DNA from 3 places in the Cellulosimicrobium sp. G4 BAM 1002 genome. Region 1 is predicted to be linked to each of the others. Evidence: predicted binding sites of a transcription regulator. Region 1 holds the regulator's gene; each other region holds the start of a gene.
The links. The regulator Rex, encoded in region 1, represses fermentation and respiration genes when NADH is low (regulators of the CRP and FNR family bind a similar motif). The targets are predictions, from matches to a motif close to CTTGTGAANNNNTTCACAAG.

Region 1 (9,634 bases):
TCTGCCACGGGCACCGGGACCCGTCATGTCGCCGCTCCGGCGCCGGGACATCATGCCTCCTCGACGGTGCGGCCGGGTACACGGACGTGCGTCGCGGCGTGCCCGTCCGGCGGCCGGTCGCCCCGGGCGGGCGTCCGCCGTCGGGCGTTACGGTGAGCCATGCCCACGACCGAGCCCTCGTCGTCGCCGGCCGCACCCTCGTCGTCGACGGCGGCCGCGCCGTCCTCGCGGACGGCACCCGGCGCCGATCCGGGTCGGTCGCCCGGCTCGTGCATGGTGTGGAGCCCGGAGCTCCTGAGCTACGACTTCGGGCCGGGACACCCCATGGCACCGACGCGCCTCGAGCTCACGATGGGGCTCGTGGAGGCGCTCGGGCTCCTCGGCGGTACTGACGGCGCGGGCGGCTCCGACGGGCACGACGTCGAGGTCGTGGCGCCGGCGCCCGCTGCCGACGACGTCCTGGCCCTCGTCCACGAGCCCGCCTACGTCGCGGCGGTGCGTGCCGCGTCCACGACCGGGACCCCCGACGAGCGCCGCGGCCTCGGCACCGAGGACGACCCCGTCTTCCCGGGCATGCACGAGGCGGCCGCGCGGATCGTCGCCGGGTCGTACGAGGCCGCGGGAGCGATCGCGGCCGGCCGCGTGGTCCACGCGGTGAACGTCGCCGGCGGGATGCACCACGCGAAGGCCGGGGCCGCGTCGGGCTTCTGCGTGTACAACGACGCCGCGGTCGCGATCCGGCGCCTGCTGGACGACGGCGTCGAGCGGGTCGCGTACGTGGACCTCGACGCGCACCACGGGGACGGCGTCGAGGAGATGTTCTGGGACGACCCGCGCGTGCTGACGGTCTCCGTGCACCAGAGCGGCGCGACGCTGTTCCCCGGGACCGGGCACCCGACGGACGTCGGCGGCCCGCACGCGGAGGGGTCGGCGGTCAACGTCGCCCTGCCGCGTCGCACCGACGGCGCTCGCTGGCTGCGCGCCGTCGACGCCGTCGTGCCGCCCGTGCTGCGCGCCTTCCGGCCCGACGTCCTCGTCACCCAGCACGGCTGCGACGCGCACGGCGACGACCCGCTGTCCGACCTCGACGTGTCGGTCGACGCGCAGCGCACCGCGCTGGCGCAGGTGCACGCGCTGGCGCACGAGCTCACGGGCGGGCGCTGGCTCGCGCTCGGAGGGGGCGGGTACGCGATCGCACGCGTCGTCCCGCTCGTGTGGTCGGCCGTCGTGGGGGAGGTCGTGCACCGGCCCGTGACCGCGGGCACGCACCTTCCCGAGAACTGGCGTGCGCGCGTCGCCGAGGTGGCGGGCTTCGACGCGCCGCTCGAGTTCGGGCCGCCCGTCGACGTGCGTCGCTGGCGCGACGGGTTCGACCCGGACGACGACGTGGACCGCGCTGTCGTCGCCACCCGACGTGCGGTCTTCCCCCTCCTCGGGCTCGACCCGCACTTCGACTGACGCCTGACGCGGTCAGCGAGCGGCAGTTCACGCTGGTTCCCGCACCCTGCGTCACGGGGCACGGGCGCGAGCGGGTAGTCTAGGGGGCGGATTTCTCTCGTGTTGGTCGGCTCGAGCGCCCTCGTGGACGCCGGGCGCCCCGATCAACCGTGGACCACACGCGGCCGGTCGACCGGTCGCCGACCGACACGCCGCTCGAGCATTGCGAGGACCGTATGGGCTCCGTCATCAAGAAGCGCCGCAAGCGCATGGCCAAGAAGAAGCACCGCAAGCTGCTTCGCAAGACGCGTCACCAGCGTCGTAACAAGAAGTGACGTCGCGCGCGTCCTGAACGCGCACGACGACCGCGAGCCCGGCCCCTCCTCGAGGGACCGGGCTCGCCCCGTCTCCGGCACTTTCGCGCCGCGTGCGTCTCTAGCCCGCATCGTCGGGTCCGCGTGCGGGGCGGCGTCGGTGCTCGGGCTGGGTTGGGCGGTCTCGTGGTCGGGTTCGCGTGCGGGGCGGCGTCGGTGCTCGGGCTGTCCGCGCCGTCACCGTGGTCCGTCGGGCGGGGGTCTTGGGAGCGCGGCCTTGACGCCCTTCGCATCCGACGCCGCCCCACCCGCTCAGCCACCACCCCACCCAGGCGGACGACTGGTCCCGGACCCGCCGAGGTAGAACCGTGGTCGCACGAAGTAGAACCAGGTCCGTCGAGGTAGAACCGTGGTCGCCGAAGTAGAACCGTGGTCGCGTCAGTGGCGACGGCGACGGAGGGCGTGGGGCTTTGCCAGCCGAGGCGGTGCGGCCCGCGTTCGTGGCGACCATGCGGTCACGGCCCGTCGAGCATGCGCTTCTCGCCCGTCACGTGCTCAGGACGAGCCGCAACGACATGCTCGGCGCAGCACCCGGGGGGCGGTCGCCCGGGTGAGCACCGACCGGGGTGGGACGACGCCGGGAGGGGTGGGTGGGGGCGCCGCGTCGTGGTCGGGCCTGGCGGGAGCCGCGAGGAACGAGCGGCGGATGGTAGACGCGGCGCCCCCACCCACCCCGACACCCAACCCGACCAAGCGCCGTCCGACATGACCACGGTTCTACCTCGGCGGACCACGGTTCTACCTCGCGCGACCACGGTTCTACCTCGGCCGACCACGGTTCGACCCCCCGCGCGACCGGGGTTCTCCCTCGGCGGAGGTGCGGTCAGAGGCGGGAGATCCGGCGGTCGACGGCGCGCCGTACCGACCGCAGGACGAGTGCCGCGGCCCACGCGGCGCCGGCCCAGCTCGCGGTGCGCATGCTGCTGCGGGCGACGCGACGCCGCCGGCCACGGAACTCGCGGATGGGCCAGCCGACGTCCTGCGCGTGACGGCGCAGCCGGGCGTCGGGGTTGATCGGGCAGGGATGCCCGACGGCCTCCATCATCGTCACGTCGTTGAGCGAGTCGCCGTAGGCGTACGACCCCTCGAGGTCGAGGTCCTCGCGCTCGGCGAGCGCTCGCACGCCGGCCGCCTTCGCGCGCCCGTGCATCATGTCGCCGACGAGCCGCCCGGAGTAGAACCCGTCCTCGTGCTCGGCGACGGTCCCGAGCGCGCCGGTCGCGCCGAGGCGGCGTGCGATGAGCTCACCGATCTCGACCGGGGTCGCGGAGACGAGCCACACCTGGTGCCCTGCGGCGAGATGCTCGTCGATGAGCCGGCGCGTGCCGGGGTAGATGCGCAGGGAGAGGACCGTGTCGTAGACCTCCTCGCCGATGGCGGTGACCTCGGCGACGGAGCGGCCGGCGATGAGCGCGAGGGCGCGGGAGCGGATGCGGTCGATCTGCTGCTTGTTCTCGCCGAAGAGGAGGTAGCGCGCCTGGTGGACGGCGAAGCGCACGAGGTCGCCGGTCGAGAAGAACTCCCGCTGGTACAGGGCGCGCGCGAGGTGGAACGACGACGCGCCGCGGATGATCGTGTTGTCGACGTCGAAGAACGCGGCGGTGCGGTGCGCGGGGGCTGGCGCGTCCTGGGTGGCGCGGTGCGTCCCGGGGGTCCGGGAGGGGCCCGGACCGCTCGACGTCGCCATGCCCTCCACTCTATGCCGTCGTACCACCGTGCCCTCGTACCCTGGGGACGTGAGCACCCCGGAGCAGCCGACCCCGCCCGTCCTCCTGTACGGCAGGCAGGGGTGCCACCTGTGCGACGACGCCCGGGTCGTCGTCGAGGCAGTGTGCGCCGAGGCGGGGGTCGCCTGGGCGGAGGTCGACCTGGACGACCCGGCGACGGATCCGGCGGTGCGCGAGCAGTACGGCGAGTACGTCCCGGTGGTGACGGTCCGGGGGGTCCAGCAGGGCTTCTGGCGCGTGGACGCGCGTCGGCTCGCACGCGCCGTGGGCAGGATTTCGGGCGCACGCGCCGACCTGGGATGATCGGCACGAACGAGGAGCGACCGTCGACGAGGACGGTCCCAGGACAACGGTGGTGACGGTGGCTGAGCAGGTTGTCGGTGAGGTGACGGCGCCGGGTATCCCCAGCGCGACGGTGGCGCGGCTCCCGTCGTACCTCCGGGCGTTGCGGGACCTCGTGGCGCGCGGCGTGACGACGACGTCGTCGGTCGAGCTCGCGGAGCTGTCGGGCGTGGGCCCGGCGCAGCTGCGCAAGGACCTGTCGTTCCTCGGGTCGTTCGGCACCCGTGGCGTGGGCTACGACGTGGACTCGCTCGCGCAGTACATCACCGAGGCGCTCGGGCTGGTGGACGAGCACCGGATCGCCATCGTCGGCATCGGCAACCTCGGGCACGCGCTCGCGAACTACTCGGGGTACGAGCAGCGGGGGTTCCACGTCGCGGCGCTCCTCGACGCGTCGGCGGACGTCGTCGGGACGCGGGCCGCCGGGATCGTCGTGGAGCACGTGGACTCGCTCGAGGAGGTCGTGGAGCGCGAGAAGGTGACGATCGTGGTCCTCGCGACTCCCGCCGCGCACGCGCAGACCGTCGCGGACCGCGTCGTCGCGGCGGGCGTGCGGGAGATCCTCAACTTCGCGCCGCGCGCGCTGCAGGTCCCGCCGGACGTGGACGTGCGCGGCGTGGACGTCGGCAGCGAGCTGCAGATCCTCGCGTTCCACTCGCAGGCACGGGCCCTCGCCGAGGCCCGGGAGTAAGTCGCGCGCGGTAGGCGCCTGCCCAGTCCTCTGGTGGGCCCGACGCGGGCACGCCGGTCTCGTCACCTGCCGGCGCACCGCTCTGCGGAGGTGTGGGTACGGCGAGAGGCCGCGTGCTCATGCACGCGGCCTCTCGGGCGGCGCCCCTGCCGGGGGGGGGGGGGGGCGACGGTTGCCCGGCTGGGGGCCGGGCTCGGCGTCAGGCCTGCTTGATGGCCGAGACGTCGAGCGAGATCTTGATCTTGTCGCCGACGAGCACGCCGCCGGTCTCGAGGGCGGCGTTCCAGGTGAGGCCGAACTCCTTGCGGGAGATCTCGGTCGAGGCCTCGAACCCGGCGCGCGGGTTGCCGAACGGGTCGGTCGCGGTGCCGGCGAACTCGGTCTCGAGCTCGACGGGCTTGGTCACGCCGTTGATGGTCAGGTCGCCCACGACGACGTAGTCGTCGCCGTCGCCCGTGATGCTCGTCGACGTGAACGTCCACGTCGGCTTGTTCTCTGCGTCCCAGAAGTCCGCGCTGCGCAGGTGGTTGTCGCGGTTCTCGTCACCGGTGCTGACCGAGGCGGCGTCGAGCTCGGCGGTCACGGACGTCGACTCGAGGTCGTCGCCGACCGTGATCGAGCCGTTCGTGATGGCGAGCGTCCCGCGCACCTTGGAGATGCCGGCGTGACGGACGGTGAACGCCGCGTGCGAGTGCGACGCGTCGAGGGCGTAGGTTCCGGTCGTGAGGCCGGCGGGCAGCGACGTGGCCATGGGTGCTCCTGGAGGTCGTGGTCCCTGCGGGACGCAAACTGGTTGAAGGTTCAACTTCGTACGGCGGTATCAACATACGCGGTCGCGCCATCTATTCCCAGCAGGATGGAAGAATGCCCATGACGCCCCGTCAACCGAACGACAGGACCCTATGCACCGCCCGAGGACCTCATGACCAGCAACGACGTCGAGACGTCGGCGACCGGACGCCCCGCCACGGATCTCGTGACCGGCGCCGAGCCCCGGTGGCTCGACGCCGATCAGCAGCGCCTGTGGCGTGCCTACCTCGACGGCACCGTGCGGTTCATCGAGGCGCTCGGCCGGGACCACGAGGAGCGGTCCGCGGTGTCCCTCAACGAGTACGAGCTGCTGGTGCGCCTCTCGGAGAGCCCTGACCGCACGCTGCGCATGTCCGCCCTCGCCGACGGGCTCGCGCGCTCGCGGAGCCGGGTGACCCACACCGTCGCGCGCATGGAGGCGCGCGGGCTCGTGCGTCGCTCGGCGAGCACGGGCGACCGGCGCGGCGTCAACTGCGAGATGACGGCCGAGGGCTACCGCGTCCTCGTCGCCTCCGCGCCGACCCACGTCGCGGCCGTCCGCCGGTACATGGTCGACGTGCTGACTCCCGAGCAGTTCCAGGCGCTCGGCGAGGCGATGGCCGTCGTCGCCGAGGCGTGCAAGCAGGATCGGGAGGCCTGACCGCGGGAGGTCCCCGGTCGGCTCGCCGTCCGGGTGCGGTGCTGCCGCGCGGAGTGCGGGACACTGGTGCCCATGGTCTCCACCATCGTCCACCTCCTGCGCCACGGCGAGGTCCACAACCCTGACGGCGTCCTCTACGGACGGATCTCCGGCTACCACCTCTCGGAGCGCGGCCACGAGATGGCCCGCCGTGTCGCCGCCCACCTCGCGGGCGAGCCCGGCCCGGACGGGACCTCGCGGCCCCGGGCGGACCTCGTCGTCGTCACGGCCTCCCCGCTCCAGCGTGCCCAGGAGACGGCGGCCCCCGCCGCAGAGGCCTTCGGCCTCGAGCTCGGCACCGACGACCGCCTCATCGAGGCGGCGAACCACTTCGAAGGCATGACCTTCGGCGTGGGCGACGGCTCCCTGCGCCACCCGCAGCACTGGCGCTTCCTGTGGAACCCGTTCCGGCCGTCGTGGGGCGAGCCGTACGTCGAGCAGGTGGCCCGCATGCAGGCTGCCGTCGTCGACGCGCGCGAGAAGGCAGCCGGGCACGAGGCGCTCCTCGTGAGCCACCAGCTGCCGGTGTGGCTCACGCGGCTGGGCTACGAGAACCGCCGCCTGTGGCACGACCCGCGCAAGCGAGAGTGCTCCCTCGCGTCCCTCACGTCGCTGCACTTCGAGGACGAGCGCCTCGTCGGTCTCCACTACACCGAGCCGGTCGCCGACCTCCTCCCGGGGGCCGCGACCGTCTCCGGAGCGTGAGATCGGTCATGCCGGACGGCTCGCTCCGAGACGCAGCGCCCGAACCGCCCGGATTGCGCGTGACGGCCGTCACGTCTCCCAGGTGGCGCCCAGGAACTGCGGGCAGGGTGCGTCCCGTGATGCCGTCGTGACCGCCTGGCCTCGCGCGCGACGCGCGCGCCCCGCGCCTCCCCGGGTACCCGCCCGTCGCGGGTTCGCCGCCGCCGCGGTCGCGCTGACCGCGCTCACCCTGTCCGCGTGCGCCCAGGACTCCGGCGCCACGACCGACGTCGTCGGGCAGGGGTACGTGTCCGGTGACGGGTCCGTGCGGACCTGGGACGCCGACGACCGCGGGGACGCGGTCACGCTGACGGGCACCGACTACGAGGGCGAGGCCGTCGACACGGGCGCGTGGCTCGGCGACGTCGTCGTGCTCAACACCTGGTACGCGGCGTGCGCGCCGTGCCGCGCCGAGGCGCCCGACCTCGTGGCGCTCGCGAACGACCGTGCCGACGACGGCGTGCAGGTCCTCGGCATCAACACGACCGACGAGGCCGGCGCCGCCCAGGCGTTCCAGCGCCGCTTCGAGGTCCCGTACCCGTCGATCGACGACCGCAGCGGCGAGGTCGTCGCGACCCTGTCCGGCACCGTGCCGCTCCAGGCGGTCCCGTCGACGGTCGTGCTCGACCGCGAGGGCCGCGTCGCGGCGCGCGTCATCGGGCTCGCGGAGGGCTCGACGCTCACCGCGCTCGTCGACGACGTGCTGGCCGAGGACGAGGCGGCCGGCTGACCGTGCCCGTCCTCCCGTCCCTCGCTGCCGTCCCGGCCGTCGTCCCCGCGGTCGCCGCGACGAGCGTCGGCGACACGTTCGCCACGACCGTCTTCAGCGGTTCGATGCTGCTCGCACTGCCCGTCGCGGTGCTCGCCGGGCTCGTGTCCTTCGCGTCGCCGTGCGTGCTCCCCCTCGTGCCCGGCTACGTGGGGTACGTGAGCGGGATGGCCGCCGCGAACGCGGGGGGCGGGCGCGGCTCGCGGGGCACGTCCGGCACGACGGCGACGCGCACCCAGACCGCCGCCCCGAGCCGGGGCCGGGTCCTCGCCGGGGTCGGCCTGTTCGTCGCGGGGTTCACGCTCGTGTTCGTCGCGCTGATGTTCGCCGCCGGTGCCGTCGGGGTGCACCTCGTGCGCTGGGAGGACGTCATCACGCGCGTGCTGGGCGTGGTCGTGATCCTCATGGGCTTCGCGTTCATGGGCGCGGTGCCGTTCCTCCAGCGCGAGCGCCGGCTGCACCTCAGCCCGCAGGCGGGCCTGTGGGGTGCGCCGCTGCTCGGGATCGTGTTCGGCCTCGGCTGGACGCCTTGCCTCGGGCCGACGCTCGTCGCCGTCCAGGCGCTCTCGCTGAGCGAGGCGTCGGCGGGACGCGGCGCGGTCCTCGGCATCGCGTACTGCATCGGCCTCGGGGTCCCGTTCCTGCTCATCGCGCTCGGGCTGCAGAGCTCGCAGCGCATGCTCGGCTTCCTGCGCCGGCACCGGCTCGCCGTGATGCGCGTCGGCGGCGGGCTGCTCGTGCTCATCGGCCTCGCGCTGGTGACGGGCCTGTGGACGACGTGGACGACGTCGCTGCAGGGCTGGATCGGCGGATTCGTGACGGTGGTGTGATGAGCGACGAGACGGAGCAGACGACGACGGCGCAGAGATACCGGCCCGAGGGGATCGACGACGCGTTCGACGCGCCCACCGGCACGAGGCCCCCGCAGGTCCCGACCCTCGGCTGGCGCGGCACCCTGCGCTGGACGTGGCGCCAGCTCACGAGCATGCGCGTCGCGCTCATGCTGCTCATGCTGCTCGCCGTCGCGGCGGTGCCCGGCTCGGTGCTGCCGCAGCGCCCGCAGGATCCGGCGGCCGTGCTGCGCTACCTGCAGGAGAACCCGACGACGGGCGAGTGGCTCGACCGCCTCGGCTTCTTCGACGTGTACACGTCGGTCTGGTTCTCCGCGATCTACCTCCTGCTGTTCGTCTCGCTCGTCGGCTGCATCCTGCCGCGGACGGCGGCCCACCTGCGCTCGGTGCGCGCCCGCCCGCCGCGCACCCCGCGCCGGTTCGACCGGTTCCCCGCGCAGGCGCGCGCGGTCACGGACGCGACGCCCGACGAGGTCGTGGCCGCCGCGGGCTCCCACCTGCGGGGTCGGCTGCGGTGGCTCCCGACGTTCCGTGTGGACACGGGGTCCGAGGACATGACGCCCGCGCGAGGCCGCGCCGCGGCCCGCCCGGCGGCCCGGACGGTGTCCGCCGAGCGCGGGTACGTGCGCGAGTCGGGGAACCTCCTGTTCCACCTGTCGCTCGTCGGGTTGCTGGTCGCCGTCGCGACGGGCCAGCTCCTGCACTACCGCGGCCAGGCGATCGTCACCGAGGGCCGCGGGTTCGCGAACGCCGTCGTGGACTACGACACGTTCGAGAACGGCGCGTGGTTCCGGCCGTCGTCGCTCGTGCCGTTCTCGATGACGCTGGACGCGTTCGAGGCGGAGTTCGCGGCGGACGCGGTCGCGTTCGCGCAGTCGCGGGACTTCACCGCGAGCGTCACGGTGCGCGACCCCGGCGGCGAGGCGCACGAGGAGACGATCAAGGTCAACCACCCGCTCACCGCGGGCGGCGCGAAGATCTACCTCCAGGGCAACGGCTTCGCCCCCGAGGTGACCGTGCGTGACGCCGACGGCGAGGTCGCCTTCGCCGGACGCGTGCCGTTCCTGCCCGAGGACACGATGTACACGTCGCGGGGCGTCATCAAGGTCCCGGACGTGTCGGCGGGGCTCGACCAGATCGGCCTGGTCGGCTACTTCCTGCCGACCGCGGAGCTGAGCGAGGACGGCACGACCGCGACGTCGGTCTACCC
Region 2 (9,634 bases), 1.8 Mb from region 1:
ACGGCGTCCGAGCGCAACCACGACTTCCTGCGCGCCCTCGGGGCGGAGCCCGTGACGTACGGCGACGGCCTCGCCGAGCGCGTGCGCGCGCTCGCCCCCGAGGGCGTCGACGTCGTCCTCGACTACGTCGGCGGGGACGCCCTGGACTCCGTGCCCCAGGTCCTGCGCGACGGCGGCACGGTCGCCTCGATCACGGACGCGCGGGCGCGCGACGAGCTCGGCGGGCACTACGTCTGGGTGCGCCCGGACGCGGCTGATCTCACGGAGCTCGCGCGCCTCGGCGACGAAGGTCTGCTCCGACCGGAGGTCGCGGAGGTGTTCGACCTCGCTGACGCCGCCGACGCCCACCGCGCGAGCCAGTCCGGCCACGTGCGGGGCAAGGTCGTCGTCCGCGTCTGAGCCGGCGAGGCGACTCCCCGTCCCGGGGTAGAACCGTGAAGCGTGGTGCGATGAGACCGGCCGCCGAAGGTCGTGACCACGGTTCTACCTCGGTGGGAGCTCGCGCAGTGGTGACGTCAGGTCGCCCCCGGCGTCGCCCGTGTTGACGGTCCCCTGCGGCTCGACGAGCACGGCGGCCGTCTCGACGTCGGCGCGGGGGCGGTGCTCGACGCCCCGCGGCACGACGAACACGTCGTTCGGACCGAGCACGACCTCGCGCTCGACGCCGTCCTCGCGCAGGCCGATCGTCAGCTCGCCCGACAGCACGAGGAACAGCTCGTCGGTGTCCGGATGGGTGTGCCAGACGAACTCGCCGAGCACCTTGACGACCTTGACGTCGTAGTCGTTGAGGCTCGTCACGCGGTGGGGCTGCCAGTGCCCGTCGAACGCGTCGAGGGCGGCGAAGAGGTTGCGCGCGTCGGTCATGCGCCCACCCTGCCACGCGGAGTCGGCGCCGCGGCACCCGCGCGAGATTGGGCCCGTGCGGTCGAGATCGGCCCTCGCGGTGCCGGTCTCGCGAGGCTCGGGTCGATCTCCGCGGCCCGGGGTGCCAGGCTGACGACATGACGAGCACCGACGCACGAACGGGGGCCGCGTTCGGCCCCGAGGTCTACGCCGCCCGCCGCGAGCGCGCGGCCGAGCACGCGCGCGACGCGGGGCTCGCGGGGCTCCTCGTCTCGCCCGGCCCGGACCTCGCGTACTTCACGGGCTACGCCCCGCCGGAGACCGAGCGGCTCACCCTCCTGGCCGTCCCGGCGGGCGAGCCGGGCACGCCTGCCCGGGCGACCGTCGTCGTGCCGCTCTTGGAGCGCGGCGACCTCGCGAGCGCCCCGGGCTCGGACGGGCTCGACGTCGTCACGTGGCGCGACGGCGACGACGAGCACGACGCCGCGGCGCGGCTCCTCGACCGGACGGGGACCTACGCCGTCTCCGACGCCACGTGGGCGCTCCACGTCCTCGGTCTCCAGCGCGCGCTCCCGGACGTGCGGTTCACGGCGTTCACCGAGTCGGTCCCGACCCTGCGCGCCGTCAAGGACGCGGCGGAGGTCGAGCGACTCGCCGCAGCAGGAGCCGCCGCCGACGCCGCGTTCGCGCAGGTGCTCCAGGTGGCGTTCGCCGGGCGACGCGAGCGGGACGTCGCCACCGACCTCGACCGGTTCCTGCGCGAGCACGGGCACGAGCAGGTCGACTTCACGCTCGTGTGCGCCGGGCCGAACGGCGCAGACCCCCACCACGACGGCGGGGACCGGGTGATCGAGCCGGGCGACCTCGTCGTGCTGGACTTCGGCGGCCTCCGCGACGGGTACGGGTCGGACACGAGCCGCACCGTGCTGGTCGAGGGCGGTACCGACGACGCGCTCGCCGCCCAGCAGCGCGAGGTGTACGACGTCGTGCGTCGGGCCCAGCAGGCGGGCGTGGACGCCGTCCGCCCGGGAGCTGCGTGCCAGGACGTCGACCGGGCCGCACGCGCGGTCATCGCGGAGGCCGGGTACGGCGAGCAGTTCGTCCACCGCACGGGTCACGGCATCGGCACGACGACGCACGAGCCGCCCTACATGGTCGAGGGCGAGGACCGTCCGATCGAGCCCGGCATGTGCTTCTCCGTGGAGCCGGGCATCTACCTGCCGGGACGGTTCGGCGTGCGGATCGAGGACATCGTCGTCGCGTTCCCGTCCGACGTGCCCGACGGCGCTCGCCGCCTCAACACGTCGACGCACGACCTGCAGACGGTCCGCTGACCGACGTCACCGCCGGCCGACCCGGCGGTCGTGCCGCCAGTCCTGCCAGCGGCCCGACCGTGGTCATCGGCTGGGCTCGGCCTCCGGGTGGTCCGGGGCGTTCTCGACGTCGGCTCCGCTGGACGCGCCCACGTGCTCGTTCCGGATCCCGACCCAGCTGAGAACCCCGCCGAGCACCAGCAGGGCTGCGGTGACGAGGAGCGAGCGGTGGAACCCGTCGAGGTCGAGCACGCCGCCCACGATCACGCCCGCGAGGGCGATGACGACGAGCCCCGCGACGCGCGACACCGCGTTGTTCACCGCGGAGCCGATGCCGGCGTCGGCCGCCGGGATGGACCCGAGGATGGCGGACGTGAGGGGCGCGACGGTCATCGCGAGGCCGAGCCCGAAGAGCACGAGGCCGGGGAGGACCTGAGTGACGTAGACGGCGTCCTCGGTGGTGGTGAGCAGGAGCAGGTAGCCCGCCCCGCCGACGATCGGGCCCACCGTCATGAACAGCCGCGGACCGTAGCGGCCCGCGAGCGCCCCGAACCGCGTGGACAGCGCGAGGAGCACGAGCGTCACGGGGAGCTGCGCGAGCCCCGCAGCGGTGGCGCTGTACCCGCCGACCTGCTGGAGGAACAGCGTCACGACGAACCCGCCGAAGTACAGCGCACCGTAGATCGCGGCGGTCGCGAGGTTGCCCCACGCGAAGTTCCGCACGGTGAACAGGCGCGGCGGGAGCATGGGGTCGGGGGCGCGCCGCTCCCACCAGACGAACGCGACGAGGCACGCCACCCCCACGACGCACGGCCCCCAGACGAGCGGGCTCGCCCACCCGAACCGCCCCTGCTCGATGAGCGCGAACACCGTCCCCGCGAGCCCGACGGCGGCGAGCGTCGCCCCGGCGACGTCGACCCGGCGCGTGGCGACCGCGCCCACCTCCTCCGCTGCCGAGCGCGGGACGCCGCGCAGCAGCCACAGCGTGACGGCGACAGGCAGCACGTTGATCCAGAAGACCCACCGCCAGGAGATCGTGTCGATGAGGATCCCGCCGAGCAGCGGCCCGACGAGCGACGCCGTGCTCGTCCACGCCGTCCAGGAGCCGATCGCGCGCGACTGCCGCTCGCCGTCGAAGGTCGAGATGATCATGGCCAGCGAGCTCGGCACGAGCAGGGCACCCGCCACGCCCTGCAGGCCGCGTGCCACGACGAGCACCAGGCCGTCGGGGGCGACCGCGCATGCGACGGAGGTCACCGCGAAGCCCACGAGGCCGATCGCCATGATCCGACGGCGGCCGTGCACGTCGGACAACGACCCGGCGAGGAGTATGAACGCACCGAGCGTGATCATGTAGGCGTCGACGACCCACTGCTGGAGCGCGAGCCCCGTGACCGGGCCCGTCGTGAGCTCCTCCGAGATCGCGGGCAGCGCGACGTTGACGACCGAGCCGTCGAGGAACGACACGAACGACGCGAGGACCGCCACCACCAGCACCCGCTGCTGCACCGTCACCGACCTACCGTACGACTCGACTCTCATGCCGTACCGACCGAGCGCCGGTCGGGTGTGTGACGGCCAGGCGGACGCGCGTCTGGCTCGCCACCATACCTAGAGGTAGGTATGGTGGCGGTCATGACGACGACCGACGCCCGCGAGCGTCTCGTCGCCGCCGCGGAGGAGCTCTTCTGGGCCCAGGGCGTCGGCGCGACGAGCCCGCGCCAGGTCCTCACCGCGAGCGGCGTGGGCCAGGGCAGCCTCTACCACCACTTCCCCACCAAGCACGACCTGGCGGTGGCCGCGGTGCACGCGACGACGACCACCGCGCTCGACGCCGCGCGCCGCGACCTCGACGCCGGTGGGACCGCCGTCGAACGCCTCGTGCGCTACCTGGAGCGGCCGCGTCCCGCGCTCGCCGGGTGCAAGGTGGGCCGCCTCGTGAGCGACCAGGCCGTCATGGACGACGCGACGCTCACCGCGGAGGTCCGTGACTACTTCCGCGGGCTCGTCGACCTCGCGGCCGCCGTCCTCGTCGCGGACGGCCTGCCCGACGACGCGGCGCGCGACCGCGCGCACGCCGCCGTCGCCGTCGTGCAGGGCGGGTACGTCCTCGCCCGCGCCCTCGACGACCCTGACGCGATGGCCGCCGCGGCCCGCGGCTTCGTCGCGCTGCTCGACCCCGGCACGACCAGCCCCGAGGAGGACGCATGACCGGCACCCCGTCCCTGCGTGACCGCCTGCGCGCCCTGCCGGTCTTCGGCACCGACCTGCCCGGCCTCGACGTCGACGCGGCACCGGACGACCCGGTCCCGCTCTTCGTCGACTGGCTCGACGACGCGATCGACGCCAGGCTCCCCGCACCGCACGCGGCGACGCTGTCGACCGCCGACGCGAGCGGCCGGGTGGACGCCCGGACGCTGATCCTCAAGGACGTGGGCGGCGACGGCTGGCAGTTCGCGACGCGCGCGGACTCGCCGAAGGGCGTGGCGCTCGCGCAGAACCCGAACGCCGCCCTGACCTTCCTCTGGCGCGAGCGCGGCCGACAGGTCCGGGTGCGCGGCCCCGTCGTCCCCCTCGGGTCCGAGGCGTCCGCTGCCGACTTCCTCGCGCGCTCCGACCTCTCCCGCGCCACCGCGCTCGCCGGCCCGCAGAGCGCCCCGCTCGTGTCGCGCAACGCCTACAGGGTGGCGTGGGACGCCGCGCTCGCCCGTGTCCGCGCCGAGCCCGGCCTCGTCCTCGACGCCTGGACGGCGTACGCGCTCGAGCCGACGAGCGTCGAGTTCTGGGCGTCGTCCGGCGCCGGACAGACCCGCCTGCGCTACACCGCGTCGACCGACGCGCCCTCCCCCTGGACCAAGGAGCTCCTGTGGCCGTGACCGACCCCCACCTCGTCGCCGTGCCGGACGTCGAGGAGGTTCGCCGTGACGCGCGCGCGGCACTCGCCGCCGTGACCACCGCGACGCGCGCCCTCGACGACTCGCCGCTCGAGCCGAGCCCCGCCGACGTGCCCTCACCGGCGCGCGCTCTCGCCGGACCGTCGAGCCTGCCCGGCTGGTCCCGCAGCCACGTGCTCGCGCACGTCACCGCGATCGGCGAGGCGATGGCCCGCCAGGCGGAGCACGCGGCGCGCAGCGAGCTCGTCGAGGTGTACGACGGCGGAGCGGCGGGCCGCGAGACCGGCATCCAGGCGGGTGCTCGCCGCACGGTCGCGGAGCACGTGGCCGCGCTCCAGGCGCTCGCCGACCGCCTCGACGCCGCATGGCCCGAGCCGGGGTCGCCCGGATGGACGGCGCCCGTGACGTACCGCGACGGGACCGTCGTCGACGCGCTCGTCGCGTGGTGGCGCGAGGCGCGAATCCACGCGGCCGACCTCGACGCGGGCCTCGGCCTCGACACCTGGCCGCGCGCGCTCGGCCTCCACCTCCTCGACTTCCTCGGCGTCCGCCTGTCCGACGACGTCGTGGTCGAGCTCCTCGACGACGCGGTGCCGGACGACGTGGACAGTCACACCGCCGCCCTCGCCGTCGGGCCGGCAGGGCTCCGCAGCGTCCTCGAACCCGACGACCACCGCACCACCGTCGTCCGCGGGCGACTCACCGACGTCGCCGCCTGGCTCGCGGGCCGCACGCCCGACGTCGAGCCGGTCGCCCGGCGCGCAGGCGAGCCGGTCCCCCTCCCAGATGTCGGCCCCTGGCCCTCCCCCTACTCCCCGCCCAGGTAGCAACCCGCGGCTGCTCGGGTCGCGGACGGCTCGTGGTCGGCTCCCCAGGCCGGCGCGTGGTCGGTTCCGCGTGCGGGGCGGACTCGGTGCTGCCCGGGCCCGCCGAGGGAGAACCCTGGTCGCGCGAAGTAGAACCCTGGTCGCGCGAAGTAGAACTGTGGTCTGCCGACGGCGGGCGCGGGCCGTGCCGGGCGAGCCGGCGCCGGCCGTGCTCGTGGCGACCATGCGGTCCTTGCCAGTCGGGCATGCGGTTGTCGCCCGTCAGACGCGCAGGACGAACCGCAACCGCATGCTCGGCGCGCCACCGGGGTTCCGCCCAGGTGACCCGAGACCAGGGCGAGACGACGCCGGGAGGGGTGGGTGGGGGCGCCGCGTCGTGGTCGGGCCTGGCGGGAGCGCCGCGAGGAACGAGCGGCGCGGATGGAAGACGCAGCGCCCCCACCCACCCCGACACCCAAGCCGACCACGCGCCGTCGGACACGACCACGGTTCTACCTCGCGCGACCACGGTCCTACCTCGCGCGACCACCGTTCTACCTCGCGCGACCACTGTTCCACCTCGGCCGACCACCGTTCTACCTCGGCCGACCACCGTTCTACCTCGGCCGACCACGGTTCTACCTCGGTCCCGCGGACGTTGCTCAGGACTTCCAGAACTGGGTCTCGGGACGTTCGTCCTGCGAAAGTGTGACGCACGCCCGTGATGCACCGCACAGTTAGTGCACTCTTTCACAAGCGTAGAATCGAGGGGTGTCGAGTCGAGCGAGCAACCCCGCAAGCAGCGCAGACCAGATCGACGTAGCCCTCATCGGCGGTGGCATCATGAGTGCCACGCTGGGGGCTCTTCTCAAGGTCCTGGAGCCCACGTGGACCGTGCGCATCTACGAGCGCCTGGACGCCGTGGCGCAGGAGTCGTCGAACCCGTGGAACAACGCCGGGACGGGTCATGCCGCCCTGTGCGAGCTGAACTACACGCCGGAGAAGGCGGACGGCTCGATCGACATCACCAAGGCGGTGAAGATCAACGAGCAGTTCGAGGTGTCCCGCGAGTTCTGGCACCACCTGCTCACGACGGGCGCGCTGCCGCAGCCCGCGAGCTTCATCTCCCGCACGCCCCACATGACGTTCGTGCGCGGCGCGGAGAACGTCGACTACCTGCGGCGTCGGTTCGAGACGCTGCGCCAGCACCCGCTGTTCAGCGAGCTGGAGTTCAGCGACGACCCCGCCGTGATCGCCGAGTGGGCACCGCTCCTCGTCGCGGAGCGCGACGGTGACGAGCCGGTCGCGGCGACGCGCGCGACGAGCGGCACGGATGTCGACTTCGGCGCTCTCACGCAGCAGCTCGTCGACCACCTCGTCGCCCAGGGCACGCAGCTCTACCTCGAGCACGAGGTGAAGAACCTCCGGAAGACGAAGGACGGCCGCTGGCGCCTGACGGTCAAGGACCGCTCGTGGAACGCCCCGAAGCGCCGCTCGACGGTCGAGGCCCGGTTCGTTTTCGTCGGCGCGGGTGGTGGCGCCCTGCCGCTGCTCCAGGCCGCGGGCATCCCCGAGGCCAAGGGCTATGGCGGCTTCCCGATCAGCGGCGAGTTCCTGCGCACCGACAGCCCCGAGCTGGTCGCGCAGCACCAGGCCAAGGTGTACGGCAAGGCCGACGTCGGCTCGCCGCCCATGTCGGTGCCGCACCTGGACACGCGCGTCGTCGAGGGCAAGACCTACCTCATGTTCGGCCCGTACGCCGGGTTCAGCCCCAAGTTCCTCAAGAAGGGCAAGTACCTCGGGCTGCTCACCTCCCTGCGCCTGCACAACCTCGGTTCCATGGTCGGGGCCGGCCTGAAGAACATGGACCTCACGCAGTACCTCGTGGGTCAGGTCGTCGCCAGCCCGGAGACCAAGTTCACCGCCCTCCAGGCGTTCATGCCCACGGCGCACCCGAAGGACTGGGAGACCATCACCGCGGGCCAGCGCGTCCAGGTGATCAAGAAGGACGCCGACGGAAAGGGCGTCCTCGAGTTCGGCACCGAGGTCATCGCCGCCGCCGACGGCTCGATCGCCGGTCTGCTCGGCGCCTCGCCGGGCGCGTCGACCGCCGTCCCAGCGATGATCGACCTGCTGGAGCGCTGCTTCCCGAACCGCTTCACCAAGTGGCGCCCGGAGCTCGCGACGATGATCCCGAGCCTCGGCCAGGCGCCGTGGGAGGCCGAGGAGCTCGAGGGTCTCGACCAGCTCACCGGCGGCGCGGACGTGGACGCGATCGGCTCGCGCGCCTGATCCGACGCCCCTCTCCCGGCTGGGTGGTCAGCGCGCCAGGGGCGCGCGCCGCGACGACGCCTTCGGTGCCCCAGGCGCCGGCCGGGCAGGGGCCGGAAGTACGCCGCGGACGCCGTCGCGCACCGCGGGGTTCGGCACGACGCGCCGCAGCACGAGCTCGGCCGCGACCTCGTGCGGGTCGACCGACGGCGTCCGCACATCCCGCTGCGTCGCCGCTCCCCGCAGGTCCGCGTCGAGCCGCTGCGCGTCGCGGTCCCAGCGCTCGCCGTGGACGGTCCGGTCCGACCGACCGTGCCACGCGTCGCCACCCGGCCATGCGCCGTCGGACCCGGCGGGGAACCAGGGCCGCGCCGGGTCCTCGCGCCGCACCGCGAGCGCCGCCGTCGTCGAGCCGACGACCAGGAGAAGTGCCACCACACCCCAGAAGATGTCCATGACCCCACCCTCGCGCCGCGCCCGCGGAGCGACGAGTGGCAGAACCGACACCTCTCGACAAGATCCCGCCACAGGCGTAGCGTGCGCTGCATGTTGCGCTCCGTCGCTGCCGTCGTGTCCGACGGCCTGGCCCCGTTCGAGTTCGGCGTCGTGTGCGAGGTGTTCGGCCTCGACCGCAGCGAGGACGGCGTCCCGCGCTTCGACTTCCGCGTGTGCGGCCCGGAGGCCGGTCGACCGGTGCGCACCTCGGTCGGGGCGCAGGTCGTCCCGGGTCACGGTCTCGACGCGACCGACGACGTCGACCTCGTCGTGGTGCCCGCGATCCGGATCGGGTCGCACTACCCGCCCGAGGTGCTCGACGCCGTCCGCCGGGCCTCCGAGCGCGGCGCCCTGCTGCTCAGCGTGTGCTCGGGCGTCTTCGTGCTGGCGGCAGCGGGCGTGATCGAGGGACGGCGCGTCACGACCCACTGGATGCACGCCGACGAGCTGCGGCGCCGGCACCCGAGCCTCGACATCGACCCGGACGTGCTGTTCGTCGACGACGGCAACCTCATCACGAGCGCCGGCACCGCGGCGGGGATCGACGCGTGCCTGCACCTCGTGCGGCGCGAGCTCGGCGCGAAGATCGCGAACACCATCGCGCGGCGCATGGTCGTGCCGCCGCAGCGCGACGGCGGCCAGCGCCAGTTCATCGAGCGCCCGGTGCCCGAGTGCGAGGAGGACTCGTTCGCCGAGCTGCTCGGGTGGATGACCGAGCACCTCGACGAGCCGCTGACGGTCCGCGACCTCGCCCGGCGCGCGCACACGTCCGAGCGAACGTTCGCACGCTCGTTCGTCGCGCAGACCGGCACGACCCCGCTCGCCTGGCTCACGTCGCAGCGCGTCGCGCACGCACAGACGCTGCTCGAGGAGACGCGCCTGGACCTCGAGGAGGTCGCGCGCCGCTGCGGGCTCGGGTCGGCGGCACTCCTGCGTCACCACTTCCGACGAGCCGTCGGTATCACGCCCACGGAGTACCGCCAGACGTTCCGCTTCGCGGCCTGAGCTCCCG
Region 3 (9,634 bases), 2.1 Mb from region 1:
GGACGCCGGGAGGCCGAGGTGCTTCGCGATCTCCTGGAACCGCTCGGGAGCGACGTACCGCTCGTACTTCGGCCAGCTCGTGAGCTTGGTCGGCACCTGCCCGTTGTACCGGATCACGTGCGGCAGGAGCACCGCGTTGGTCCGCCCGTGCACGAGGTGGAACGTCGAGCCCACGGTGTGCGCCATGGCGTGGACGATGCCGAGCATCGCCGACCCGAACGCCATGCCCGCGATGGTCGCGGCGTTGTGCATCCGCTCGCGGGCCTTCGGCGCGGACGAGCCGAGCGTCACCGACTCCTCGATGCTCTCGAAGACCATCTTGATCGCCTGGAGGCACAGCCCGTCGGTGAAGTCGTTCGCGTAGACCGAGACGAACGCCTCGGTCGCGTGGGTCAGGGCGTCGAACCCCGAGTCCGCGGCGAGCCTCGCCGGCATCGTCTCCGTGAGCACCGGGTCGACGATCGCGACCGTCGGGGTGAGCGCGTAGTCGGCGAGCGGGTACTTGAAGCCCGTCTCCTCGTCCGTGATCACCGCGAACGGCGTCACCTCCGCACCCGTGCCCGACGACGTCGGGATGCACACGAGCTTGGCGCGGCCCCCGAGCTCGGGGAACTTGTAGGCGCGCTTGCGCACGTCGAAGAACTTCTCGCGCATGTCGGAGAACTCGATCTCCGGGTGCTCGTAGCGCAGCCACATGACCTTCGCCGCGTCCATCGGCGAGCCGCCGCCGATCGCGACGATCGTGTCCGGCTGGAACTCGCGCATGGACTCGGCCCCGCGGTTCACCGTGCCGACGCTCGGCTCGGGCTCGACCGAGTCGATGATCTGGATCGCGACCTTCTCCTCGCGGCGCGCGAGGACGTCGAGCAGGCGGTCGACGACGCCGATGCGGCTCATGACCTTGTCGGTGACGATCGTGACGCGGTGCACGTCGCGCATCTGCGCGAGGTACTGGATGGAGTTCGGCTCGAAGTACGTCTTCGCGGGGACCTTGAACCACTGCATGTTGTTGTTGCGCCGACCGATCCGCTTGACGTTGATGAGGTTGACCGCGGACACGTTGTTCGACACCGAGTTGGCGCCGTAGCTGCCGCACCCGAGGGTCAGGGACGGGAGCAGCGCGTTGTAGATGTCGCCGATGCCGCCGAGCGACGTCGGGCTGTTCCACAGCACGCGCACCGCCTTGACGCGCGAACCGTACCGCTCGACGAGCGCCTCGTCGGACGTGTGGATCGCGGCCGAGTGGCCCAGGCCGTCGAGCTCGACCATGCGCTCGGCGAGCGTGACGCCGTGCTCGGTGTCCCGCGCCCGGAGCACGGCGAGGACGGGCGTGAGCTTCTCGCGGCTCAGGGGCTCGTGCGGGCCGACGTCGTCGATCTCCGCGAGGATGATCGACGTGTCGTCGGGCACCTCGAACCCGGCCTCGCGCGCGATCCACACGGGCGACTGGCCGACGACCTTCGGGTTGAGCTTCGCACCCGCGCAGTTCGCCCCCGTGGCCTCGACCCCGAAGACGAGCCGCTCGAGCATCGCCTTCTCGGCGGGCGTCGCCCGGTAGGCGTGGAGACGGTCGAGCTCGCGCATCGCGTCGTCGTAGATCGCGTCGTCGAGGATGAGCGCCTGCTCCGACGCGCACACCATGCCGTTGTCGAACGACTTCGACATGACGACGTCGTTGATCGCGCGCCCGAGGTCGGCGCTCTTCTCGACGTACGCGGGGACGTTGCCCGCACCGACGCCGAGCGCGGGCTTGCCCGCGGAGTACGCCGCGCGGACCATGCCGTTGCCGCCCGTGGCCAGGATGAGCGAGACGCCCGGGTGGTGCATGAGCGTGCTCGTCGCGTCGATCGAGGGGTGCTCGACCCACTGGATGCAGTCGTCCGGCGCGCCGGCCGCCACCGCGGCGTCGCGCACGATGCGCGCCGCCTCCGCGGAGCTGCGCTGCGCGCTCGGGTGGAAGGCGAAGACGATGGGGTTGCGCGTCTTGAGCGCGATGAGCGACTTGAAGATCGTCGTCGACGTCGGGTTGGTCACCGGCGTCACGGCGCACACGACCCCGACCGGCTCGGCGATCTCCACGACGCCCGTGAGCGCGTCGCGGCCGATCACGCCGACGGTCTTGAGGTTCGCCATCGAGTTCGGCACGTGCTCGCACGCGAAGATGTTCTTCGTCGCCTTGTCCTCGAAGACCCCGCGGCCGGTCTCCGCGACGGCCATCTGCGCGAGGTGACCGTGCTTGCTCAGGCCGGCGACCGACGCCTTGAGGACGATGCGGTCGACGTCCTCCTGCGTGAGGCCCATGTACTGGTCGAGAGCCTTGCGCGCCCGCTCCACGAGGACGTCGATCTCCTCCGTCGTGCGGGTGCGAGTCTCGTCCGTACGAGCCGCGTCCGTGCCTCCGACCTTCGTGCTGGCGCCCTTCGCGCTCATGCGTCCCCTCCGGTGCCCGGCCTCGCCGGGCGTGCGGGCCGCGGGTGTGCCGAGGCCGGTTGCCCCGGCTCCTTCGGCGGTCTGACTACTTGTGAATGTTTTCACAAGGCACCACGGCGAACAAGCGCTACGGGGTGTCGCCCCGAACACAGGTCTTTGGTCCCGCCGGGCCTGGTGCGCCGTAGGGTGGGTGACCATGACCGCCGAGCAGACCACCGCCACGACGACGCCCGGGCACGACGACGCACCTCACGACCCCTATCTCTGGCTCGAGGACGTCGACGGCGACGAGGCCCTCACCTGGGTGCGCGCCCGCAACGCCGAGGTCGCGCACACCCTCGAGGCAGCAGACGAGTTCGCCGCCACCGAGGCGGCGATCCGCGAGGTGCTCGACTCCGACGCGAAGATCCCCGAGGTCTCGAAGATCGGCGAGCACTACTACAACTTCTGGCGCGACGCCCGGCACGAGCGCGGCGTCTGGCGTCGTACCACCCTCGACTCCTACCGCACGGACGCCCCCGACTGGGAGACCGTGCTCGACCTCGACGCGCTCGCAGCGGCCGAGGGCGAGAGCTGGGTCTGGCACGGGGCGTCCGTCCTGCGTCCCACGCCGGAGCAGCTCGCCGCCGGCGCGCCGTGGCGGCACGCGCTCGTCGAGCTCTCCCCCGGCGGCTCCGACGCCGACGTCACGCGCGAGTTCGACCTCGTCGAGAAGCGCTTCGTCGAGCCCGCCGACGGCGGCTTCCACCGCGCCGAGGCCAAGGGCGCGCTCGGCTGGGTCGACGCCGACACCGTCTACGTCTACACCGACTTCGGGGATGGCTCGCTCACGCCGTCGGGCTACCCGCGCGTCGTGAAGCTCTGGCGGCGCGGCACCCCGCTCGAGGCGGCCACGACGGTCTACGAGGGCACCGACGAGGACATGTACATCTCGGCCTGGCGGTCGCACACCCCGGGCTTCGAGCGCGACTTCGTGCACCGCTCCAAGGCGTTCTACTCCGACGAGCTCTACCTCGCCGAGCACCCCGGCACCGCCGAGCAGCGCCTGACGAAGATCGACGTGCCCGACTCGGCCGAGGTCGGCGTGCGACGCGAGTGGATGCTCGTCGAGCTGCGCGACGACTGGACCGTCGGCGGGAGCACGTACCGGGCGGGCTCGCTGCTCGCGGCCCGGTTCGAGGACTTCCTCGCCGGTGACCGAGGCTTCGCCGTGCTCTTCGAGCCCACCCCGACGACGTCGCTCGCCGGCGCGACCTGGACCCGTCACCACCTCGTCGTCAACGTCCTCGACGACGTGAAGAACCGGCTGCACGTGCTCACCCCGCCCGACCTCGGGGCCGCCGACGCCGCGGCCGACGCGCCGTGGGAGCGCACGCCCCTCGGCGGCCTGCCCGAGCTCGGCACCGTCGCCGTCGGCGCGGTCGACCCGGTCGACACCGACGACCTCTGGCTCGTCACGACCGACTACCTCACCCCCACGACGCTGTCCCTCCTGTCGCTCGGCGAGCACGCGGGAGACGTGGGCGAGCCCGAGGTCCTCAAGTCCAACCCGGCGTTCTTCGACGCGTCCGGCATGAGCGTCGCCCAGCACTTCGCCACGTCCGACGACGGCACGCGCGTGCCGTACTTCGTCGTCGGCCGGGCCGACCTCGTGACCGGTGCGCCGGACGGCGGCGGTGAGACCGAGGGCGGGAACGGCGAGCCGGGCGGCCCCGGCCGCGCGCCGACGCTCCTCTACGGGTACGGCGGGTTCGAGATCTCCCTGACCCCCGGCTACTCCGGCGCGCTCGGCCGGGCGTGGCTCGCCCAAGGTGGCGTGTATGTCGTCGCGAACATCCGCGGCGGCGGCGAGTACGGCCCCGCATGGCACCAGGCCGCGCTCAAGGCAGACCGCCACCGCGCGTACGAGGACTTCGCCGCCGTCGCGCGCGACCTCATGGCCCGAGGCATCACCACGCACGAGCACCTCGGCACGGAAGGCCGGTCCAACGGTGGCCTGCTCGCGGGGAACATGCTCACCCAGTACCCGGACCTCTTCGCGGCCGTCATCGTCGGCGTCCCGCTGCTCGACATGAAGCGGTACACGAAGCTCCTCGCGGGCGCGTCGTGGGCCGCCGAGTACGGCGATCCGGACGACCCTGAGCAGTGGGAGTTCCTCCGCACGTTCTCGCCGTACCACCTGTTCGACGCCGAGCGCGAGTACCCGCCCGTGCTCTTCACGACGTCGACCAAGGACGACCGCGTCCACCCCGGCCACGCGCGCAAGCTCGCCGCGAAGATGCTCGGCGAGGGCAAGGACGTCACGTACTACGAGAACATCGAGGGCGGCCACGGCGGCGCCGCGAACAACGCCCAGGCCGCCCACATGGCAGCAGTGCACTACCGCTTCCTCACCGAACGCCTCGCCTGACGCCTGGCGTCGGTGTTCGGGCTGCGTCGGGCGGTCCGTGGTCGGGTCCGCGGGTGGGGCGGCGTCGGTGCTTGGGGTGCGTCGGGCAGCTTGTGGTCGGGTCCGCGGGTGGGGCGGCGTCGGTGCTCGGGCTGTCCGCGCCGTCGCCGTGGTCCGTCGGGCGTGGGTCTGGGGAGCGCGGCCTTGACGCCCTTCGCATCCGACGCCGCCCCACCCGCTCAGCGATCACCTCACCTGCGATCGGTGCCGCCCCAGCCCGCCGAAGTAGAACTCTGGTCTGCCGAGGTAGAACCGTGGTCGGGCGAAGTAGAACCGTGGTCGGGAGAGGGCGACGCGACGGCGGGCGGCGCCGTGCGGGGCGAGGCGGTGCGGCCCGTGCTGTGGCGACCATGCGATCCCGGCCAGTCGAGCATGCGGTTGTCGCCCGTCAGGTGCTCAGGACGAGCCGCAACGACATGTTCGGCGCAGCACCGGGCTAGGCCCGGGTGCGCACGGACCAGGGCGAGACGACGCCGGGAGGGGTGGGTGGGGGCGCCGCGTCGTGGTCGGGCCTGGCGGGAGCGCCGCGAGGAACGAGCGGCGCGGATGGAAGACGCGGCGCCCCCACCCACCCCGACACCCCAGCCGACCACGCGCCGTCGGACAGTGACCACGGTTCTACCTCGCGCGACCACCGTTCTACCTCGGCAGACCGCGGTTCTACCTCGGCAGTGGGGACACCGGGCTCAGGAGTGCGGGACCGTCGCGGTGATGAGGGTGCCGTCCTCGCGGCGGTTGCCGGAGAGCGCGCGCAGGCTCGGGCGGCCGGGGCGCACGGGTCCCTGGCCGTCGAGCGGGATGCGGGTGACCTCGCCGGGGACGACCTTGACCTGCTCGCCGCGCACGCCGACCTGCGCGCCGTCGCCGGTCTCCGCATCGATCTCGAGCGCGTCGGGCAGCACGGTGACGCGCAGGCGTGAGCCGTGCCACGTGACGCGGTAGGTCAGCGACTCCCAGCCCTGCGGCAGACGCGGGTCGAAGGTGAGCTCGCCGTTGTCGTCGCGCATGCCGCCGAACCCGCACGCGAGCGCCGACCACGTGCCACCCGCGGAGGCGACGTGGACGCCGTCGGCCGCGTTGGCGTGGAGGTTCGCGAGGTCCACGAAGAGCGAGGAGACGAAGTACTCAAGCGCGAGCTCGTGGTACCCGACCTCGGCGGCGATGATCGACTGCACGACGCCGGACAGCGTCGAGTCGCCGGTCGTCAACGGGTCGTAGTACTCGAAGTCGGCGAGCTTCTCCTCGGGTGTGAAGTGCTTGCCCTGGAGGAACAGCGCGAGGACGACGTCCGCCTGCTTGAGCACCTGGTAGCGGTAGATGACCAGCGGGTGGTAGTGCAGCAGGAGGGGTCGCTTGCCCGGCGGGGTGTTGGCGAGGTCCCAGATCTCGCGCTCGAGGAAGTGCGAGTCCTGCGGGTGGATGCCGATGCTCTCCGCGAACGGGATCGACATGTGGTCCGCGGCGCGGCGCCACTCCGTCGTCTCGTCGACGCGCAGGCCGAGCCGTTCGACGAGGCGCGCGTAGTCGTCGGGGTACTGCTCCTTCATGACCTCGACGACGTGGGCGGCGGCGCGCAGGTTGAAGCGCGCCATGACGTTGGTGAACAGGTTGTCGTTGACGACGGTCGTGTACTCGTCGGGGCCCGTGACGCCGTGGATGTGGAAGTTGTCGTCGCCGTTTGCGCGCCAGAAGCCGAGGTCCTCCCACATGCGCGCGGTCTCGACGAGGATGTCGACGGCCTCGCGGCGCAGGAAGTCGGTGTCGCCGGTGGCGCGGACGTACTGCACGAGCGCGTAGCTGACGTCGGCGTCGATGTGGTACTGCGCGGTGCCCGCGGCGTAGTACGCGGACGCCTCCTCGCCGTTGATGGTGCGCCAGGGGAACAGCGCGCCCTTCTGCGAGAGGTCGTGCGCACGACGGCGCGCCGCGTCGAGCATCTGGTAGCGGAAGCGCAGGGCGTTGCGGGCGTACCGCGGGCTGGTGTACGTGAGGAACGGCAGGACGTAGATCTCGGTGTCCCAGAAGTAGTGCCCGCTGTAGCCGGAGCCGGTGAGGCCCTTCGCGGGGACGCCGTTGCCCTCGGCGCGCGCGGTCGCCTGGGCGAGCTGGAAGAGGTTCCACCGCACGGCCTGCTGGATCTCCGGCCGGTTGGGGATCTCGACGTCGGAGCGTGCCCAGAAGTCGTCGAGCCACTCGCGCTGGTGCGCCAGGAGCGCCTCGACCCCGGTGTCCTTGGTCCGGTCGAGCGTGCGGCGACAGCGGTCGACGAGCTCGCGCGAGGGGATGCCGCGCGACGTGTGGTAAGCGACGGTCTTGGTGAGCCGGATCGGCCTGCCGGGCTCGGCGTGCACCCGGAAGACGTGCTTGGCGAGGTCCTCCTCGACCTGGGTGCGCACGTCCCACTCGTTCTCGGTCTCGAGCCGGTCGTCCGCCGCCACGGCGAGCGTCATGCCCGAGTTGGTGCACCGGTAGGACAGGACGAGCCGCTCGTCGTCGCCCCACTGCGTCTGCGGCTGGAGCACGCGGCCGGCGAACTGGTTCGCCTTGCGCGGGTCGAAGCCCTCGCCGAGGGACGCGGAGCGCACGTGGTACTCGTCCTGGCCGTCCTGGCGGTTGAGGATCTGCGAGGAGATCGCGACGGGTGCGGCGTCGTCGAGCAGCGTCACCTCGAACGTCATGATCGCGAGGTGCCGCTCCGTGAAGGACACCATGCGCTCGGTGCGCACCCGGACGCGCTTGCCCGACGGGGTGCGCCACAGCAGCTCGCGCCGCAGCACGCCGTCGTGCAGGTCGAGCGAACGCTCGTAGTCGATGAGGTCCGCGACCGGCAGGAGGAGCGGCTCGTCGTCGACGTACAGCCGGATGACCTTGACGTCGGGCACGTTGACGATCGTCTGCCCGATCTTCGCGAACCCGTACGCCTCCTCGGCGTGGTGGATCGGCCAGGTCTCGTGGAACCCGTTGATGAACGTGCCGTGCGCGTAGGACTCGCGGCCCTCCTCGACGTTGCCCCGCATGCCGAGGTATCCGTTGCCGAGCGCGAAGAGCGTCTCCGTCACCCCGAGGTCCTCGGCGGAGAACTGCGACTCGACGAGCCGCCACGGGTCTGCCGGGAAGCGCAGGCGGTCGACGCTGCCCTGCTCGTCGGCGGTCTTGCGGATCATGCGCGCACCGCCTCCGGACCTGCGCCGGCGGAGCCGGAACGGTCGAGCACGGACGCGTCGAGCTCGCCGAGGTCCGTGACGACGACGTCTGCGCCGTTCGTGTGCAGCACGTCGGCGCCGACGCCGCGGTCGACACCGACCACGAGCCCGAAGCGCCCCGCCGCACCCGCCCGGACCCCTGAGAGCGCGTCCTCGACGACGATCGCCTCGGCGGCAGTCACGCCGAGGAGCTCCGCGGCGCGCAGGAACATGTCGGGGGCAGGCTTGCCCGCGATGCGTTCGCCCTCCGCGACGTTGCCGTCGACCACGACCTCGAACCGGTCGGCGAGCCCTGCCGCGGCGAGCACGGTCGGCGTGTTCCTCGACGACGACACCACCGCCACGAGCGCTCCCGCCGCCGTGACGTCGTCCAGGAAGCGCACCGAGCCCGGGTAGGGCGTGATGCCCTCCTCGGCGAACATGCGGTTGACGATCTCGTCCTTGCGGTTGCCGAGCGCGCACACCGTGCCCTCGCCCGGATCGTCGGTCGTCTCGCCGCGCGGCAGCTCGACGCCGCGCGACGCGAGGAACGTCGCGACGCCGTCGTACCGCGGCTTGCCGTCGATGGAGGCGAAGTAGTCGGCGTCGGTGTACGGCGCCAGACCGCGCGCGTCGCAGAACGGCGCGAACAGGCGCTCCCAGGCGCGCATGTGCAGCGCGGCGGTGGGGGTGAGGACGCCGTCGAGGTCGAACAGGACGGCTCGCAGCACGGGCATGGGGGTCCTTCGCAAGAAAATGGGGGCGGGCGTGGCCAAGCCTACGCAGCCGGACGCCCCGTCGGGAAGCGGGCCGCGCACCCGCTCAGGCGTCCGCGCGTTCCGCGAGCACCTCGGCGACGCGCCCGAGGTTGGCGAGGAGCGCGCGGTGCTCGTCCGGCGTGCCGCCGACGGCGCCTCCGGCCGCCGCGCGCGCCGGGACGGCACCGAGCAGCGTGACGTCGGCCAGCGCGGACAGGGGCAGGCCGATGCGGCGCCAGGGCACGCTCACGAGGTCGGCGAGCTCGCCGAGCGCGGGGCCGGCGCACTGCGAGACCGTCGCGGGCGGCAACGCCGCCCAGAGCCCCAACCCCCGTTCGACGGCGCGCGCGACCGTCTCCCACAGCCGTTCGTCCCAGGCGCCGATCGCGAGCCCGACGGCGTCGGCGCCCGCGAGCACGACGGGAGCGATCCCGACCCAGGCCGACCCCACGTGGACGACGCTCGTCGCCCCGGCCGTGCGGACGGCGTCGAGCACCGGCCGCAACCCGTCCACGAGGTCCGGCCCCGGGACCGCGCGCAGACGGGCGGACCCCGAGAAGGTCGGGAGCACGCCCGCGCCCACCGGGGCGAGCAGGGGCTCGTCGAGCTGCACGACGACGTCCGCTCCCGGGACCTGCCGACGGACCTCGGCGACGTGCTCGCCCACGGCGACGGCGAGCGCGGCCACGAGCTCGCGCACCGCGCCACGGTCCGACAGGACGCGGTCGCCGCGTGCGAGGTACAGCTCGGCGGCGAGGGTCCACGGGCCCGTCACCGCCACGGTCAGCGGGCCCGCGTACCCGGCGCTCGCGATC

Region 2: a site for Rex is predicted at 6,594-6,613, ahead of mqo (malate dehydrogenase (quinone)). Genes of this name have one in related genera too.
Region 3: a site for Rex is predicted at 2,519-2,538, ahead of adhE (bifunctional acetaldehyde-CoA/alcohol dehydrogenase). Genes of this name have one in related genera too.

Annotation. Positions count from the first base shown of each region.
Region 1 is NZ_CP182109.1:1,153,226-1,162,859, forward strand. It holds gene ACMXGY_RS05205 (acetoin utilization protein AcuC) at 274-1,458, shown strand; gene ACMXGY_RS05210 (30S ribosomal protein bS22) at 1,674-1,772, shown strand; gene ACMXGY_RS05215 (HAD family hydrolase) at 2,635-3,498, opposite strand; gene ACMXGY_RS05220 (glutaredoxin family protein) at 3,548-3,841, shown strand; gene ACMXGY_RS05225 (redox-sensing transcriptional repressor Rex) at 3,900-4,571, shown strand; gene ACMXGY_RS05230 (YceI family protein) at 4,771-5,322, opposite strand; gene ACMXGY_RS05235 (MarR family winged helix-turn-helix transcriptional regulator) at 5,494-6,021, shown strand; gene ACMXGY_RS05240 (histidine phosphatase family protein) at 6,094-6,765, shown strand; gene ACMXGY_RS05245 (TlpA family protein disulfide reductase) at 6,893-7,534, shown strand; gene ACMXGY_RS05250 (cytochrome c biogenesis CcdA family protein) at 7,639-8,403, shown strand; gene resB (cytochrome c biogenesis protein ResB) at 8,403-9,634, shown strand, end outside.
Region 2 is NZ_CP182109.1:2,968,839-2,978,472, forward strand. It holds gene ACMXGY_RS13465 (NADP-dependent oxidoreductase) at 1-399, shown strand, start outside; gene ACMXGY_RS13470 (cupin domain-containing protein) at 484-864, opposite strand; gene ACMXGY_RS13475 (aminopeptidase P family protein) at 1,002-2,177, shown strand; gene ACMXGY_RS13480 (MFS transporter) at 2,241-3,698, opposite strand; gene ACMXGY_RS13485 (TetR/AcrR family transcriptional regulator) at 3,792-4,367, shown strand; gene ACMXGY_RS13490 (pyridoxine/pyridoxamine 5'-phosphate oxidase) at 4,364-5,032, shown strand; gene ACMXGY_RS13495 (maleylpyruvate isomerase family mycothiol-dependent enzyme) at 5,029-5,877, shown strand; gene mqo (malate dehydrogenase (quinone)) at 6,628-8,148, shown strand; gene ACMXGY_RS13505 (hypothetical protein) at 8,176-8,583, opposite strand; gene ACMXGY_RS13510 (helix-turn-helix domain-containing protein) at 8,674-9,627, shown strand.
Region 3 is NZ_CP182109.1:3,211,105-3,220,738, forward strand. It holds gene adhE (bifunctional acetaldehyde-CoA/alcohol dehydrogenase) at 1-2,430, opposite strand, end outside; gene ACMXGY_RS14520 (prolyl oligopeptidase family serine peptidase) at 2,627-4,840, shown strand; gene ACMXGY_RS14525 (glycoside hydrolase family 65 protein) at 5,566-8,043, opposite strand; gene ACMXGY_RS14530 (HAD family hydrolase) at 8,040-8,798, opposite strand; gene ACMXGY_RS14535 (uroporphyrinogen decarboxylase/cobalamine-independent methonine synthase family protein) at 8,884-9,634, opposite strand, start outside.